Regions from separate parts of the Lentzea sp. NPDC055074 genome, predicted to be linked through region 1. Evidence: riboswitches for the same ligand, from Rfam matches in the RefSeq annotation. Region 1 holds a riboswitch; each other region holds the start of a gene.
What was found. Region 1 has a riboswitch for glycine ahead of gcvP (aminomethyl-transferring glycine dehydrogenase). Riboswitches for the same ligand answer to the same signal wherever they lie in the genome.

Region 1 (5,267 bases):
TGGCGATCATGGCGTCGATGAACCGGTCGATCTCGGCCAGGTCCTCGGACTCGGTCGGCTCGACCATCAGGGTGCCCGCGACCGGGAACGACATCGTCGGGGCGTGCAGGCCGTAGTCGGCGAGGCGCTTCGCGACGTCGTCCACCGTCACGCCGGTGGCCTTGGTGATCGGGCGCAGGTCGAGGATGCACTCGTGGGCGACGAAGCCGCCCTCGCCGGTGTAGAGGACCGGGTAGTGCTCGTCGAGGCGGCGGGCCACGTAGTTCGCGGCCGCCACGGCGGTCAGGGTGGCGCGGCGCAGGCCGTCGCCGCCCATCATGCGCACGTAGGCCCACGAGATCGGCAGGATCGACGCGGACCCCCACGGGGCGCCCGAGATCGGGCCGACACCGGTGGCCGGGCCGGCCGTCGGCTGCAGCGGGTGGTTCGGCAGGAACGGGGCGAGGTGGGACTTCACGCCGATCGGGCCGACGCCGGGGCCACCGCCGCCGTGGGGGATGCAGAACGTCTTGTGCAGGTTCAGGTGCGAGACGTCCGAACCGAACTTGCCGTAGCGGGCGAGGCCGATCAGCGCGTTGAGGTTCGCGCCGTCGACGTACACCTGGCCGCCCGCGTCGTGGACCAGGCCGCAGACCTCGCGGACGGTGTCCTCGTACACGCCGTGGGTCGACGGGTAGGTGATCATGATCGCGGCCAGGTCGTCCGCGTGCTCGGCGACCGTGGAACGCAGGTGGCCCATGTCGATGTTGCCCTTGTCGTCGCACTTCACGACGACGACGCGCATGCCGGCCATGACGGCGGACGCGGCGTTGGTGCCGTGCGCGGACGACGGGATCAGGCAGACGTCGCGGTCGGCGTTGCCGTTCGCGCGGTGGTACGCGCGGATCGCCAGCAGACCGGCGAACTCACCCTGCGAGCCGGCGTTGGGCTGCAGCGAGACGGCGTCGTAGCCGGTGACCTCGGCGAGCCACGCCTCCAGGTCGGACACGATCTTCAGCAGACCGCGGGCGTCCTCGACGGGCGCGAACGGGTGCAGCGTCGAGAACTCCGGCCAGGTGATGGACTCCATCTCCGCGGTGGCGTTCAGCTTCATCGTGCAGGAGCCGAGCGGGATCATGCTGCGGTCGAGCGCCACGTCCTTGTCGGACAGCGCGCGCAGGTAGCGCAGCAGCGCGGTCTCGGAGCGGTGCGCGTGGAAGACCGGGTGCGTCAGGTAGTCCGAGGTGCGGCGCAGGTCGGCCGGGATGCCGTCGGCGGTGTCGGCGTCGATCGCGTCCACATCGGACCCGGTGACCCCGAAGGCCTCCCACACGGCGATGATGTGCGCGCGCGTGGTCTTCTCGTCGCAAGCGATCGCGACGACGTCGGCGTCGACGAGGCGCAGGTTGATGCCGGCCTCGCGAGCCTTCGCGACGACCGCCGCGGCCTGGCCCTCGACGCGGACCTCGACGGTGTCGAAGAACTCGCCGTGTACGACGTCCAGACCGGCCTCGCACAGGCCCGTGGCGAGCACGGTCGCGAGGCGGTGCACGCGGGTCGCGATCGAACGCAGGCCCTCGGGACCGTGGTAGACGGCGTACATGGACGCGATGACGGCCAGCAGCACCTGTGCGGTGCAGATGTTCGACGTGGCCTTCTCGCGGCGGATGTGCTGCTCGCGCGTCTGCAGCGCGAGGCGGTAGGCGAGCGAGCCGTCCGAGTCGACGGAGACGCCCACGAGACGGCCGGGCAGCTGACGCTCCAGACCGGACCGGACGGCCATGTAACCCGCGTGCGGGCCGCCGAAGCCGATCGGGACGCCGAAGCGCTGGGTGGTGCCGACGACGACGTCCGCGCCGATCTCGCCCGGCGCGCGCAGCAGCGTCAGCGCCAGCAGGTCGGCGACGACGACGGCCTGCGCACCGGCGTTGTGGATCTCCTCGATGAGCGCCTTCTGGTCGCGCACCACACCGGACGCGCCGGGGTAGGACAGCAGCACGCCGAAGAAGTCACCGCCGAGGCCCAGGCCCTCGATGCCCTGCGACAGGTCGGCGACGACGATCTCGATGCCGAGCGGCTCGGCGCGCGTCTCGATTACGGCGAGCGTCTGGGGCAGCGTGTCGGAGTCGATGACGAACTTGTTCGACTTGGACTTGCCGGCGCGGCGCACGAGCGTCATCGCCTCGGCGGCCGCGGTCGACTCGTCCAGCATGGACGCGTTCGCGACCGGCAGGCCCGTCAGGTCGCCGACCATCGTCTGGAAGTTCAGCAGCGCCTCGAGACGGCCCTGCGAGATCTCCGGCTGGTACGGCGTGTACGCGGTGTACCAGGCGGGCGACTCGAGCACGTTGCGCAGGATCACGCCCGGCGTCACGGTGTCGTAGTAGCCCAGGCCGATCATCTGCGTCATCGGGCGGTTCTGCGACGCGAGCTCGCGCAGCTCCGCGAGCGCCTCGGTCTCGGTGGCCGGGGCGGGCAGGTCCAGCACGAGGTCGCGCTCGTGGATGGACGAAGGCACCGCGTGCTGCGCCAGCTCCTCGAGCGACCCGACGCCGATGACGTCGAGGATGCGCGCGAGTTCGGCGGGGCGCGGGCCGACGTGGCGGTCGGCGAACGGGGTGCCGTGCTCGAGAGCGGCGAGCGGAATGCGGTCCTGCGTCATCAAACGCCTCCGGGGGGCTGCGGGCACACGTGTCCTGGTGCCCTCCCCGCTCTGTCCGTACCCGATGTCGGGCGCCTGAGAGGTTCACCCACCTGCACAGGCTGGGCTTTCACCGTCGGCGGGATCCCGGGGGATCCACTTTCCAGAGGCGTCTCGCTCGAGCGGTCCTGGATGCCTGAGAGGTTCCCGGGGAGGGACTTGCTCCTTCGGCGCCGGGCTCGGGGCCCGGTCTCTCCCGCCTGAGTTCAGCGACTACCCGCGAAGAATACCCGCAGGCAGTCCAGGTAGTCCCTAGGGACGCGACCTACGTCTCAGCACCGAGACCGGTGAGCACCCGTGCGACCGGGTCCGCCGGGTCGTCGCGGAGCGCTTCGAGCAGGTGCCGGGTGCCCACGACCGCGTCCCCGCGCCGGGCGGCGACGAGCTTCGCCCGTTCCACCGCGCGTTCCACGGTGCCGCCCGCGGGCAACGCGGACGGGTCCACGCCCGCCTCTCGCAGGGCCGCGGCGCCACCGGTCTCGAACTCCGCCTTGAGCCTGCGGCCCGCCACCGCGAGCTGGTGGTCGACGGTCAGCACCGCCTCGACGAGGTCCCGTGACGAGAGGTCACGCCGTGCGGCGACCGCGAGCCGTTCGGCCTCGTTGCGCACGACGGTCAGCATCGGACCGCCGAGCCCCTGGCCGCGCGAGACGAGCTTGGTCAGCCAGCGCACGTACCCGCCGCCGGACTCGCCCTCCAGGGCTCCCGCCTTGCGCAGCAACCACACGGCGGGTGCTTCCTCCTGCTCGGCGTAGGGCCGCGCGGCGTCGGCTCGCACGGCGTCGGCCGTCGCCTCGACGTCCACACCGCGCACCACGAACAGGTCGGCCGCACGACCGGAGTCCTGCGCCAGCAACGCGAGCGAGAGGTGGGTCGTGGTCAGCACGCCTTCGCCCGCCTGGCCGGCAGCGGCGAGGAGACAGTCCTCCAGCGCGCGGCTGACGGGCAGAACGGTGTCCACGCGGGCCAGGTCGCAGGCGGCGCTCATCAGCGCCGTGACGTCCGGATGGGACTCGGGAACGACACCGCCGTCGTCACCGGCCCAGTGCTCGGTCCCCCGCGCCATCGCCTGGGCCGCCAGCGACCTCACGCCGAGCTTGCGGCCCGGACCGATGGTGTCGATCAGCGAGATCAGCAGGTTCTCGGTGCCGAGGAAGCCGAACTCCAGCCGGACGGCTCGCTGCACCGCGGCGGCCAGCACCTTCACGACCTGCGAGGAAGGGGTGTGCGTCATGCCGTGAACGCTAGGGATCAGCGTGATCGCGGCGCTTCTGCCGACCGGCCACTCACGGCGGCCAGTCGGCCACGGTCATCGGGCCGGTCAGCCGGTGGCGCGCTCGCGACGCCGGCGGGTCAGCTCGTCCTCGGTCATCGGGGCGATCTCGACGCCGTCCGCACGTTCGGCCGGGAACTCGTGGATCGTGCCGGAGATCTCCCGCATCGCACCGCTCACCGCGATGCCGAACACGCCCTGACCGCCCTGCAGCAGGTCGACGACCTCCTCCGGCGAGGTGCACTCGTAGACGGTGGTGCCGTCGGAGAAGAGCGTGATCCTCGCGAGGTCCTGCACGCCGCGGCGGCGCAGGTGGTCGACCGCGACCCTGATGTTCTGCAACGAGACGCCGGTGTCGAGCAGCCGTTTGACGACCTTGAGCACCAGGATGTCCTTGAAGGAGTACAGCCTCTGGCTCCCGGAGCCGTGCGCCATCCTTATCGTCGGCGCGACCAGCCCGGTCCTTGCCCAGTAGTCGAGCTGCCGGTACGTGATGCCCGCGATCTGACACGCCGCGGGTCCTCGGTAACCGACGAGCTCGTCCGGCAGCGAGGAGTCCGGGAACAGTTCACCCTGCAGCCCGGATTCGGCCCTCAAGGGCGCTTCCTCGACCACGCCTGCCTCCCCTCGGAACGGCCACGAAACTCATGACCGTCAAGCCGCCGCGTCCACTCTCGTGAAGCGGCGACGTCCACTCGAGTTCGACGGTAAGACCGGTCCGATGGCAGGTCAACGCGACGCGCGGGGAGTTGCGACCCTCAACCTGAGGTTGAGAGTCATACCGTCACCCGAACTAGCACGTTCAGGTGACGTTTAGTGATCGTTTAGCGGCCATGACGACCGTAAGTAGTCTGATCGAGGGACATCCGAATGAACTGACCTGCCGCCCATACAAGACAGAGCGCGACCCCTGAAAACTCAGATGTCCGCTCCCCCGCAGTGCCTACGTATCCGCTCCACGGAAGTCCTCCGGGGAGACGGAGTCGAGGAACTCGCGGAACTTCTCCACCTCGTCCTCCTGCTCGTCCGGGATGATCAGGCCCGCCTCGGCCAGCACCGACTCCTCGGCGTGGATGGGGACGCCCACGCGCAACGCCAGCGCCACCGAGTCCGAGGGCCGCGCGGACACCCGCACGTCACCGTCGAACACGAGCTCCGCGAAGAACGTGCCCTCCTGCAGGTCGGTGATCCTGACCTGTTCGAGGTTGCGGCCCAGTGCCCCGATGACGTCCTTGAGGAGGTCGTGGGTGAGCGGTCGAGCAGGACGCACGCCCTGCTGCTCCAGCGCGATCGCGGTGGCCTCGACGCTGCCGA
Region 2 (5,267 bases), on a different contig from region 1:
TGCCCGCGCACGTGCCGATCTACGGGTTCAACCTGGGTGGCTACGGCAACGCCGCGTACGCCACCGGCAAGGCGCACCGCCACGAGTTCGGCGGCCTGTCGGACGCGACGTTCAGGATGGTCCCCCTGCTCGAGGCGTGCCGGAACGCAACCTGGCCGTTCTGAGGTGTGTGAGAGCTCTCCTGACGCGGAGAGCTCTCACACTTACTATCAGTTAGCGTTGTGACCAGCTATGATACTGTTATGGAGTACAACGTGTTCGCGAAGGCGTGCCCCTCGCGCCCCACGCTGGAGCACGTCACGGGCAGGTGGGGCGGCCTGACGCTCGGCGTGCTCGTGGACGGTCCGCTGCGCTTCAACGAGCTGCGCCGCCGCGTCGACGGGGTCAGCGAGAAGATGCTCTCGCAGACGTTGCAGGCCCTCGAGCGCGACGGGCTCGTGCACCGGGAAGCCCAGAACACGAACCCGCCGCGCGTCGACTACAGCCTGACGCCGCTCGGGCGCGAGACGGCGGACAGGCTGCTCGCGCTCATCCACTTGCTGGAGGCGCGCATGCCGGACGTGCTGGCGGCTCAGGCCGCTTACGACGCCCGCTGACCTAACACTCGATGACGTTCACGGCGAGGCCGCCGCGTGCCGTCTCCTTGTACTTGACCGACATGTCCTTGCCGGTGTCCCGCATGGTCTTGATGACCTTGTCGAGCGACACGAAGTGCGAGCCGTCGCCCCGCAAGGCCATGCGCACAGCCGTGATGGCCTTGATGGACGCGACGGCGTTGCGTTCGATGCACGGGATCTGCACCAGGCCGCCGATCGGGTCGCACGTCAGCCCGAGGTTGTGCTCCATGGCGATCTCGGCGGCGTTCTCGACCTGTTCGGGCGTACCGCCCAGAACCTCGGCGAGACCGCCGGCGGCCATCGAGCAGGCCGAGCCGACCTCGCCCTGGCAGCCGACCTCGGCGCCGGAGATCGACGCGTTCTCCTTGAACAGCACGCCGATCGCGCCCGCCGTGAGCAGGAACCTGACCACGCCGTCGTCGGACGCTCCCGGCACGAACTTCGTGTAGTAGTGCAGGACCGCGGGGACGATGCCGGCCGCGCCGTTGGTCGGTGCGGTGACGACACGGCCGCCTGCCGCGTTCTCCTCGTTGACGGCCAGCGCGAAGAGCGTCACCCAGTCCATGACCCGCAGCGGGTCGGTGACGAAGTGCTCCTTCTCCAGCGTCCTGCGCATCTCGGCGGCGCGGCGGCGCACCTTCAGGCCGCCCGGCAGGACGCCGTGCTCGGTGCAGCCGCGTTCGACGCACTCCTGCATGACGTGCCAGATGTGCAGGAGTCCTTCGCGGACCTCGGCTTCCGTGCGCCACGACAGCTCGTTGGCCATCATGATCTCGCTGATCGACAGGCCGGTCTCGCGGCAGCGCGCGAGGAGCTGGTCGCCGGTCAGGAACGGGTGTGCCAACGGCGTCGAGTCGGGCTTGATCCGGTCGGTGCCCGACGCGTTCTCGTCGACGACGAAACCGCCGCCGATCGAGTAGTAGACGGCGTGCTCGACCGACTTCCCGCCGCTGAACGCCTCGAAGCTCATCCCGTTGGGGTGCAACGGGAGTGACTTGCGGCGGTGCATGACGAGGTCGCGGTCGTGCACGAAGTCGATCTCGTGCGCGCCGCCGAGCTTCAGCCGGCCGCCGGAGATGATCTCTTCGACGCGGTGGGCCGCGGCCGCGGGGTCGACTTCTTCGGGCAGGTTGCCTTCGAGACCCAGGAACACGGCCTTGGGACTGCCGTGCCCGTGTCCGGTGGCGCCGAGCGAGCCGAACAGCTCGACGTGCACGCGGTCCACTGAGGACACTCCGTCGCCGAGCTTGTCGACGAACATCGCGGCCGCGCGCATCGGTCCGACCGTGTGGGAGCTGGACGGTCCGATGCCGACGGAGAAGAGGTCGAAAACGCTGATCGCCACTGATCAGTCCTTCGTGGTGGTGGAGCGGTCAGTCAGGCCCATGTCAGTCGGACTTGGTGAGCTCGGCGTACTTCGCCGCCGTGAGCAGGTTCTCCGCCGAGTCCACGCGGACCCTGAAGAGCCAGCCGGCGCCGTACGGGTCGCTGTTCACGACCGCCGGGTCGTCCACGACGGCGCTGTTGACCTCGATCACCTCACCGGTGACGGGCGAGAACAGGTCGCTGACGGACTTGGTGGACTCCAGCTCGCCGCAGACCTCGTTGGTGACGACCTCGGCACCGACCTCGGGAAGCTGGATGTACACGATGTCGCCGAGGGCGTCGGCGGCGTACTCGGTGATTCCGCAGGTCAGCGGGTCCTGGGTGCCCGGCGTCCAGTCGACCCACTCGTGCTCGACGGTGTAGAGCAGGTTCTCGGGGAACTCCACGGCGGCGACTCCTCTGGCTGTGACGGATCAGGAAACTTGCGCCCCCTCCGCCGTGCAGAGTTGCCTACCCCGAGTGGTCTTGCTGCCTGAGAGTGTGCGGGAGCTTGCCCCTTCGGCGCCCCGACCGGTTCGTCGAGGTCTCTCCCACGCGGGTTCTGGCGCTCGCGCGCCGCGGCCGGTGTTCAGTTGTCCGCGGCGAACGCTATGTGCGGCCCCCGCCGAGTGTCAACGCGGGATGGTCCAGGGGAACGCGAACGAGGCTCAGGTCGCTCTGTCCCAGACGAACAAACCAGGGGGTGGCAGATAGTGCTGCCAGCACAGTGACATGGCCTCGCGACTGGCCCACATTATGAGATGTCGGCCACCGAACGGAGGAGTCATCGTGCGGATCGCAGTTCCCCGCGAGATCAAGAACCACGAGTACCGCGTCGCTCTCACCCCTGCCGGTGCGCACGAGCTGACCAGCCGCGGGCACGACGTCTACGTCGAGCAGGGCGCCGGTCTCGGTTCCGCGATCACGGACGAGGAGTACCTCGCCGCGGGCGCCAAGATCCTCGCGACCGCCAACGACGTGTGGGCCGAGGGTGACCTGGTTCTCAAGGTCAAGGAGCCGATCGCGGAGGAGTACCCGCGTCTCCGTGCCGGTCAGACCCTCTTCACGTACCTGCACCTCGCCGCCGACAAGCCGCTGACCGAGGCGCTGCTCGCGTCCGGCACCACGGCCATCGCCTACGAGACCGTGCAGCTGCCGAACCGCTCGCTGCCGCTGCTCGCCCCGATGTCCGAGGTCGCGGGCAGGCTGGCCCCGCAGGTCGGCGCGTTCGCGCTGATGAAGCCCTCCGGTGGCCGCGGCGTGCTGCCCGGTGGCGTCCCCGGTGTCGCCCCGGCCCGCGTGGTCGTCATCGGCGGCGGCGTGGCGGGCGTCAACGCCGCCACCATCGCCGTCGGCATGGGCGCGGACGTGCAGATCCTCGACACCAACGTCGACCGCCTGCGCCAGATCGACGCCCAGTTCCAGGGCCGGCTGCGCACGCTCGCCTCGAACTCGTTCGCCATCGAGCAGGCCGTCCGCGAGGCCGACCTGGTCATCGGCGCCGTGCTCGTCCCCGGTGCCGCGGCCCCGAAGCTCGTGTCGAACGCGCTCGTCGCGGACATGAAGCCGGGTTCGGTGCTCGTCGACATCGCCATCGACCAGGGCGGTTGCTTCGAGGACTCGCGCGCCACCACGCACGCCGAGCCGACCTACGAGGTCCACAACTCGGTGTTCTACTGCGTCGCGAACATGCCGGGCGCCGTCCCGCGCACCTCGACCTACGCGCTGACCAACGTGACGCTGCCGTACGCGGTCGCGCTGGCCGACAAGGGCTGGACGCGGGCGCTGAAGGACGACCGTTCGTTGGCCCTGGGTCTCAACGTGCACGCCGGTCAGCTGACCAACGGCCCGGTGGCCGAGGCGACCGGTCTGCCGCACACGCCGCTCGAGAGCGTGGTCTGAAAGCCAACTGAATGAATGAGGCCCCCGCACGCGTGAACCGCTGCGGGGGTTTCGCCTATCTGAGGGCGGCTACGCGGGCCTTGATGCCGTCGATCACGCAGTCCAGTCCGAACTCGAACTGCCCGTCCAGCGTCCACAGGTCCGGCTCGTCCAGCATCGCGACGTAGCGGGGGTGCTCGTCCCGGTAGAGGTCGGCGATCTTCGCCAGGTCCGGCGGCGAGTCCATCCCGCCGCGCCCGAGGAAGTTGACCTCCGCGATCGCGTGCCCGTTGACGAAGCTGCCCACCGCGGAGATCGACTGGGCGGCGGCCACGGTCGAGAGCCCGGCACGCAGCATCGGCTCGAACATGGCGTCCGCGTACGCCACCGCGTTCGGGCCGAACGTGTTGAACTCCCCGATCCCGCGGATCCACCACGGGTGCTTGAGCGCGAGCTGGCGCAGCTCGTGCATCATCCCGCGCACCGCGGTCTCCCAGTCGGCCTCGGGATCGGGGAGGGTGAACTCGCCGTAGACCTCGTCGAGGCAGAGCTCGATCAGCGCGTCCTTCGTCGGCACGTGCCAGTACAGCGACATGGGGGCGGCGCCCAGTGCCGCCGCGAGCTTGCGCATGGACAGCTTCTGCAGGCCGTGCTCGTCCAGCATCTCCATCGCCTTGCGGACGATCGCCTCCCGGCTGAGGCCGAGAGGCTGACCGCTGCTGGGCCGGGGTTTGCTGAACCAGACGCTGTCCACGCCGACGATCCTATGCACGCCTGAGCAACACGCTGGCCACAACACCTCCCAGGAACACCGCGATCGCCCCGATCACGAGGCTCACGCTCATGCCGTCGGAGAACGCCTCGCGCACGACGGTGATGTCCGCGCCGCTGTGCAGCGCCTCGGAAAGCGACCGGCCCGGAACTCCGTCCGGCAACGAGGCCACGAACCGCGCCGACAGCAGCGCACCGAGCACCGCGATGCCGAACGAGGAGCCCAGCTCCGTCAGCGTGCCCGACAGCCCGGACGCGATGCCGGCGCGTTCCGGCGGGATCGACCCCATCAGCGCGTTGACCGCGACCGGTTGGGACACACCGACACCCACGCCGATCAGGATCAGACCGGCCAGCGTCGGCGGGTAGGTCGTGCCGATCGACAGCAACGCCACGCCGGCCGCGACGATCGTCATGCCCAGCAGCATCGCCGTGCCCGCGCCGAGCTTCATCACCAACTGCCCCAACGTGTTGCTGGTGACGAGCAACGCGATCGCCATCGGTGCCACCCGCACACCCGCCTCCAGCGGGCTGTAGCCGAGCACGCCCTGAAGGTGTTGCGTCAGCAGGAAGAGCGAGCCCGCCATGCCGAACGCCGCCAGCACGCCCGACGCCACCGCGCCGGTGAAACGG
Region 3 (5,267 bases), on a different contig from region 1:
AACACCCGCTTCAAGCTCGCCGAGTGCGCCACCGAGGCAGCCGTGACCAGGGCGTTCATCGACGAGTGCATCGAGAAGCACCTGCGCGGCGAGCTGGACGTCCCGACCGCGGCGATGGCGAAGTGGTGGGCCAGCGACCGGCTGAGCAAAGTCGTCGACGAGTGCGTGCAGCTCTTCGGCGGCTACGGCTACATGAACGAGTACCCGATCGCGCGCGCCTGGTCCGACGCCCGCGTGCAGCGGATCTACGGCGGGACGAACGAGATCATGAAGGAAATCATCGCGAGGTCCCTGTGACGGGGCCGCTGGCAGGACTCCGCGTCGTCGAGCTCGCCGGGCTCGCGCCCGCGCCGTTCGGCTGCATGGTGCTCGCCGACCTGGGCGCCGACGTGGTCCAGGTGCACAAGCCGGGGAGCCGCTCGACCGTCCCCGGCGACTTCCTGGGCCGCAACCGGCGCTCGATCGCCATCGACACCCGCAAGCCCGAGGGCGCCGAGTTGGTGCTGCAACTCGTCGAACGCTCGGACGTGCTGATCGAGGGCTTCCGGCCGGGCGTCACCGAACGGCTGGGCATCGGCCCGGCGCAGTGCCTCGCCCGCAACCCGCGCCTCGTGTACGGACGCATGACCGGCTGGGGCCAGGACGGGCCCCTGTCCGACCGCGCGGGCCACGACATCAACTACATCGCCGTCGCGGGGGCGCTGGAGCCCCTCGGACGCGCCGGCGGGCCGCCGTCGTTCCCGATCAACCTGCTCGGCGACTTCGGCGGGGGAGGGCTGCTGCTGGCCCTCGGCGTGCTCGCCGCGCTGTATGAAAGGGAACGCTCCGGACGGGGCCAGGTCGTCGACGCGGCCATGGTCGACGGGGCTGCGTTGCTGACGACGTTCCTGCACGGGATGCGGTCCGCGGGCATGTGGTCCGGTGGCCGGGGCGAGAACATGCTCGACGGCGGAGTGCCGTTCTACGACGTCTACGAGGCCGCGGACGGCAGGTACGTGGCCATCGGCGCGCTGGAGGAGAAGTTCTACGCCGACCTGGTCCGCGTGCTGGGGCTGGAGGACGCTCCGTCGCGCAACGACCCGGCGAACTGGCCTGAGCTGCGGGAACGCATCGCGGCGGCGGTGAAGACCCGGCCGCGCGACGAGTGGGCGGACCTCGCGGAGGGCACGGACGCGTGCCTGGCGCCGGTGCTGACCCCGGCCGAGGCGGCGGTTCACCCGTACAACGCGGCGCGCAACTCGTTCGTGGACGTGTCCGGTTCGCCGCATCCGGCTCCGGCGCCCCGCTTCGACCGCACCCCGGCGGGTGTTCCCACGGCTCCGGTTTCGACCGGGACGAACACCGGGGAAGTGCTTGCCGACATGGGTGTGGCGGAGGCTCGAATTATGGAACTGCGTCGGTCTGGAGTAATTGGATGAATGTTCGGGTGCGCATTAATAGCGCCACGAAGGCGTGACGGTGCGTGATGGGGGACGTTCGGCATCCGGGTGAGGCCCGGTGCAACAGTCTCTCTTCCAAGCTGTGGGATGCGAGGGAGTCCGTGTTCACCTCGTGCCCAGGACATCGGCGCTGTTGACGCCCCTCTTTAGCCGCCATTCGGGTGACGTTGGGCGCCGTGCAGGCGTGTGCCGCTGGCGGAACCCCGGGACGGTTTGGCGTGGTCGTTGTTCATCGGCCGGGTGAATGAGGGACCATGTCGGGTGACACGGGCGGCCGGCCGCCCGACCGGTGAACCACACGGACGGAGAGGTACCTGTGAACCTCAAGAAGGTGCTAGTGCTGGCGGGCGTCGCGCTGGTGCTGTTCCTCCTGATCACCCAGCCCGAGCAGTCCGCTTCGGCGGTCCAGCAGGTTCTCGGCTGGCTGCGTCAGGGGGCGGAGTCGATCATCACCTTCATCAGGAGCCTCTTCGGGACGGCCACCCCGCTCAGCTAGTGACGGACGGTGATCCTCGGCCATCTGCGTTGAGCCGGATGGGTGGAAAGCGGCCAATCACGCACTGGTAACGGGTGTTCTGGCGATTCAGGGTCTGGCGATTGTCAGACCTACCGAATACCTTCCGCTGCAATGGCCGATCCCCGACCGACGAGGAGGCACATATGGTCGAGGACTCCGGGGTCCACGAGCTGTTGCAGCAGTGGGCGGCTGAACGGTCTGATGACGCAGAGATGCAGGAGGTGAACCGGATCAAGAACGCGTGGCTCGCGGAGGCTCCCCCCTCGGCGCCTGGCATCCCCGTCCAGCGGGGCGGCAGGAGCGGGTCGCGTGGCTTGGTCAAGGTCGACTCGGCGGATCCGGCCTACGTGGCCGCGATGCGCAAGCGGGCGCCGGAGGCACCCGAGGCACTGCTCGCCGCCGCGGCGAGCTACTGGCAGCTGGTGGGCGACGTCGCCGAGGCCGAGCAGTGGTGGGACGCGGGCATCAGCCCGTTGGACCAGCGCGCGCTCGACTACCGCGCGGCCGGCCTGTCCCCTGCCGACCTCGGGAGGCGCCTGGGACCGATGACGGTTCTCCAGCACCTTCGTCGTGGCTCCGCCGCGGCCTGGTGTGTTGCTCGTCTGCAGAGGCAGCGCCGGGACGGCGTGGCGTAGTGGACCGGGGCTCCGCGATTGGGGCCCCCATGTTCGCGGACTGCGCTCACCCCGATCGTTCCGCGTGTTCTGTGGGGGCCGAGCCCCCACGCCCCAGCCGGGGGCAAGCCCCCGGACCCCCACGGGGTGGCCTCCGTCAGGAGGCCTCACCCAAGTAGTCTGAGGTCGTGCGCGGCCTCCTTACTCCCCAACGTGTGCTGATCGCGTTCGCCTGTCTGGCGGCGTTGATCGTCTGTTGCGGGCTCGCCTGGTGGCAGTGGCAGCGCTTCGAGTCCGCCAGCGGCACGTTCCAGAACCTCGGGTACGTGCTCCAGTGGCCGCTCTTCGGCCTCTTCCCCCTTTTCATGGTGTGGCGGTTCCGCCGGCTGGCACGTCAGCGGCGTGACGAGGATCCGGTTGCACCTGCTCCCAGGCCGGAAAGTACGGTTGTCGCCGTCAAACCCGCGCCTGTCGAGCACCTCGACGATGACGAAGACGCGGAGCTCGCGGCCTACAACCGCATGCTCGCGGACCTCAACGCGCGGGACGGTCGTTGAGCGAAGGCGGGCAGATGAAGGGTGCGTTGACCCGGTTCAGGGTCATGGCTTACGTGGTCGGAGTCTTCCTGCTGCTCCTGGTCGTGGCGATGGTGCTCAAGTACGCCGCGGACATGGGTGGCGCGATGAAGGTCGTCGGCCCGATCCACGGCTTCCTCTACGCCATCTACCTGGTGATTTCCGTCGACCTGGCGCTCAAGCTGCGCTGGTCGATCAAGGGCACCCTGCTGGTCCTGATCGCCGGCACGATCCCGTTCCTGTCCTTCTGGGCGGAGCGCAAGGTGGTCGAGAAGACCGCGCAGGGCGTGCCGTTGTGACGTTTGGCCTGCTAGCGTCTGGGGCTACCAACTGAACACGGCCGTCGATGTCGCGCGGGAGAGTCCCCTTCAGCGGGGACACCGTAGGAGCAACTCCTCCCCGGAATCTCTCAGGTACAGGTACCGCACGACGAAGGCAACTCTGGAAAGCAGGCTGCTCGGCAGCCTCGCCCACGGTGCAAGTCACGCTCTGCGTGGCGAAGCTCTCAGGCTCATGACAGAGGGGGAGGCTCGCTCTAGTGAGGAGTCTCCGATGGACCGTGTCATTCTTCTGATGCCTCAGCCGGCCGCGTCCGGTCCTTTGGCGCACCCTGGAGGAGCGTTCTGATGTCCCGCCTCACGCCTCTGAACGCCGAGCACGAGCAGCTCGGCGCGATGTTCACCGACTTCGCGGGCTGGCGGATGCCGCTGCGCTACTCGTCCGAGCTCGCGGAGCACCACGCGGTGCGCCAGACCGCGGGCCTCTTCGACCTCACGCACATGGGTGAGATCGTCCTGACCGGCCCGCAGGCGGGGGAGGCCCTCGACTTCGCGCTCGTCGGCCACATCTCGGCGCTGGCCGTCGGCAAGGCGCGCTACACGATGATCACGCAGGCCGACGGCGGCGTGATCGACGACCTGATCGTGTACCGCCTGGGCGACCAGGAGTTCATGGTCGTCGCGAACGCCTCCAACGCTTCAGTGGTGGCTGAAGCACTGGTCGAGCGCGCCGCCGGCTTCGACACCGTCGTCGCGGACAAGTCGACGGACTACGCCCTGATCGCGATCCAGGGCCCCAAGTCCGTCGAGATCCTGTCCGGCCTGACCGAGACGGACCTGGCGTCGGTCAAGTACTACGCCTCGTACCCGTCCACGGTGGCCGGTGTCGACGCCCTGCTGGCACGCACCGGCTACACCGGCGAGGAGGGCTTCGAGCTGTTCGTCGCGCCCGCCGACGCGCCGGCCGTCTGGGCGGCGCTGCTGACCGCGGGCGAGACGCACGAGCTCAAGCCGTGCGGTCTCGGCTGCCGCGACACGCTGCGCCTCGAAGCCGGGATGCCCTTGTACGGCAACGAGCTCACCACGTCGCTGACGCCGTACAACGCGAACCTGGGCCGCGTCGTGAAGCTCGACAAGCCGGGCGACTTCGTGGGCCGTGACGCGCTGACCAAGGTCGCCGAGTCCGGTGTGGACTCGGTCCTGGTCGGGCTGAAGACCCCCGAGCGCCGTGCCCCGCGCCACGGGTACGCGGTGCTGAACGGCGACGAGGTCGTGGGCGAGGTGACGTCGGGCGCGCTGTCCCCGACCCTCGGCTACTCCGTCGCCATGGCCTACGTGACGAAGGCCAGTGCCGAGCCGGGCACCCAGTTGCTGGTGGACGTCCGCGGCAAGAAGCAGCCGGTCGAGGTCGTCGCACTTCCGTTCTACAAGCGCGCCAAGTAGGGAGATCTTCCAGATGTCCGACCAGTTCAACGCTTCCCTCGCGGAGTACGACCCCGAGGTGGCCGAGGCCGTTGCGGCCGAGCTGGCTCGCCAGCAGGGCACGCTCGAGATGATCGCCTCGGAGAACTTCACGCCCGTCTCGGTGCTGCAGGCGCAGGGCTCGGTGCTGACGAACAAGTACGCCGAGGGCTACCCCGGCCGCCGCTACTACGGCGGGTGCGAGCACGTGGACGTCGTCGAGCGCCTCGCCATCGAGCGCATCAAGTCGCTCTTCGGCGCCGGCTTCGCGAACGTCCAGCCGCACTCGGGCGCGCAGGCCAACGCGGCCGCGATGTTCGCGCTGCTCCAGCCCGGCGACACGATCCTCGGCCTGGACCTCGCGCACGGCGGCCACCTGACGC

Region 2: it holds a riboswitch for glycine, as region 1 does, so the genes downstream of both, gcvH (glycine cleavage system protein GcvH) here and gcvP (aminomethyl-transferring glycine dehydrogenase) in region 1, are expected to answer to the same signal.
Region 3: it holds a riboswitch for glycine, as region 1 does, so the genes downstream of both, gcvT (glycine cleavage system aminomethyltransferase GcvT) here and gcvP (aminomethyl-transferring glycine dehydrogenase) in region 1, are expected to answer to the same signal.

The regions. Positions count from the first base shown of each region.
Region 1 is NZ_JBSGUQ010000020.1:142,322-147,588, forward strand. It holds gene gcvP (aminomethyl-transferring glycine dehydrogenase) at 1-2,641, opposite strand, end outside; glycine riboswitch at 2,794-2,889, opposite strand; gene ACWF7A_RS35385 (Clp protease N-terminal domain-containing protein) at 2,946-3,914, opposite strand; gene ACWF7A_RS35390 (MerR family transcriptional regulator) at 4,002-4,568, opposite strand; gene ACWF7A_RS35395 (bifunctional nuclease family protein) at 4,897-5,267, opposite strand, start outside.
Region 2 is NZ_JBSGUQ010000014.1:10,575-15,841, forward strand. It holds gene ACWF7A_RS28150 (TROVE domain-containing protein) at 1-164, shown strand, start outside; gene ACWF7A_RS28155 (winged helix-turn-helix transcriptional regulator) at 243-596, shown strand; gene ACWF7A_RS28160 (L-serine ammonia-lyase) at 598-1,962, opposite strand; gene gcvH (glycine cleavage system protein GcvH) at 2,006-2,389, opposite strand; glycine riboswitch at 2,454-2,546, opposite strand; gene ald (alanine dehydrogenase) at 2,772-3,884, shown strand; gene ACWF7A_RS28175 (TetR/AcrR family transcriptional regulator) at 3,940-4,617, opposite strand; gene ACWF7A_RS28180 (MFS transporter) at 4,628-5,267, opposite strand, start outside.
Region 3 is NZ_JBSGUQ010000019.1:132,059-137,325, forward strand. It holds gene ACWF7A_RS34265 (acyl-CoA dehydrogenase family protein) at 1-297, shown strand, start outside; gene ACWF7A_RS34270 (CaiB/BaiF CoA transferase family protein) at 294-1,418, shown strand; gene ACWF7A_RS34275 (hypothetical protein) at 1,756-1,935, shown strand; gene ACWF7A_RS34280 (transcriptional regulator) at 2,100-2,591, shown strand; gene ACWF7A_RS34285 (hypothetical protein) at 2,759-3,127, shown strand; gene ACWF7A_RS34290 (DUF3817 domain-containing protein) at 3,142-3,444, shown strand; glycine riboswitch at 3,490-3,580, shown strand; glycine riboswitch at 3,582-3,672, shown strand; gene gcvT (glycine cleavage system aminomethyltransferase GcvT) at 3,772-4,866, shown strand; gene glyA (serine hydroxymethyltransferase) at 4,880-5,267, shown strand, end outside.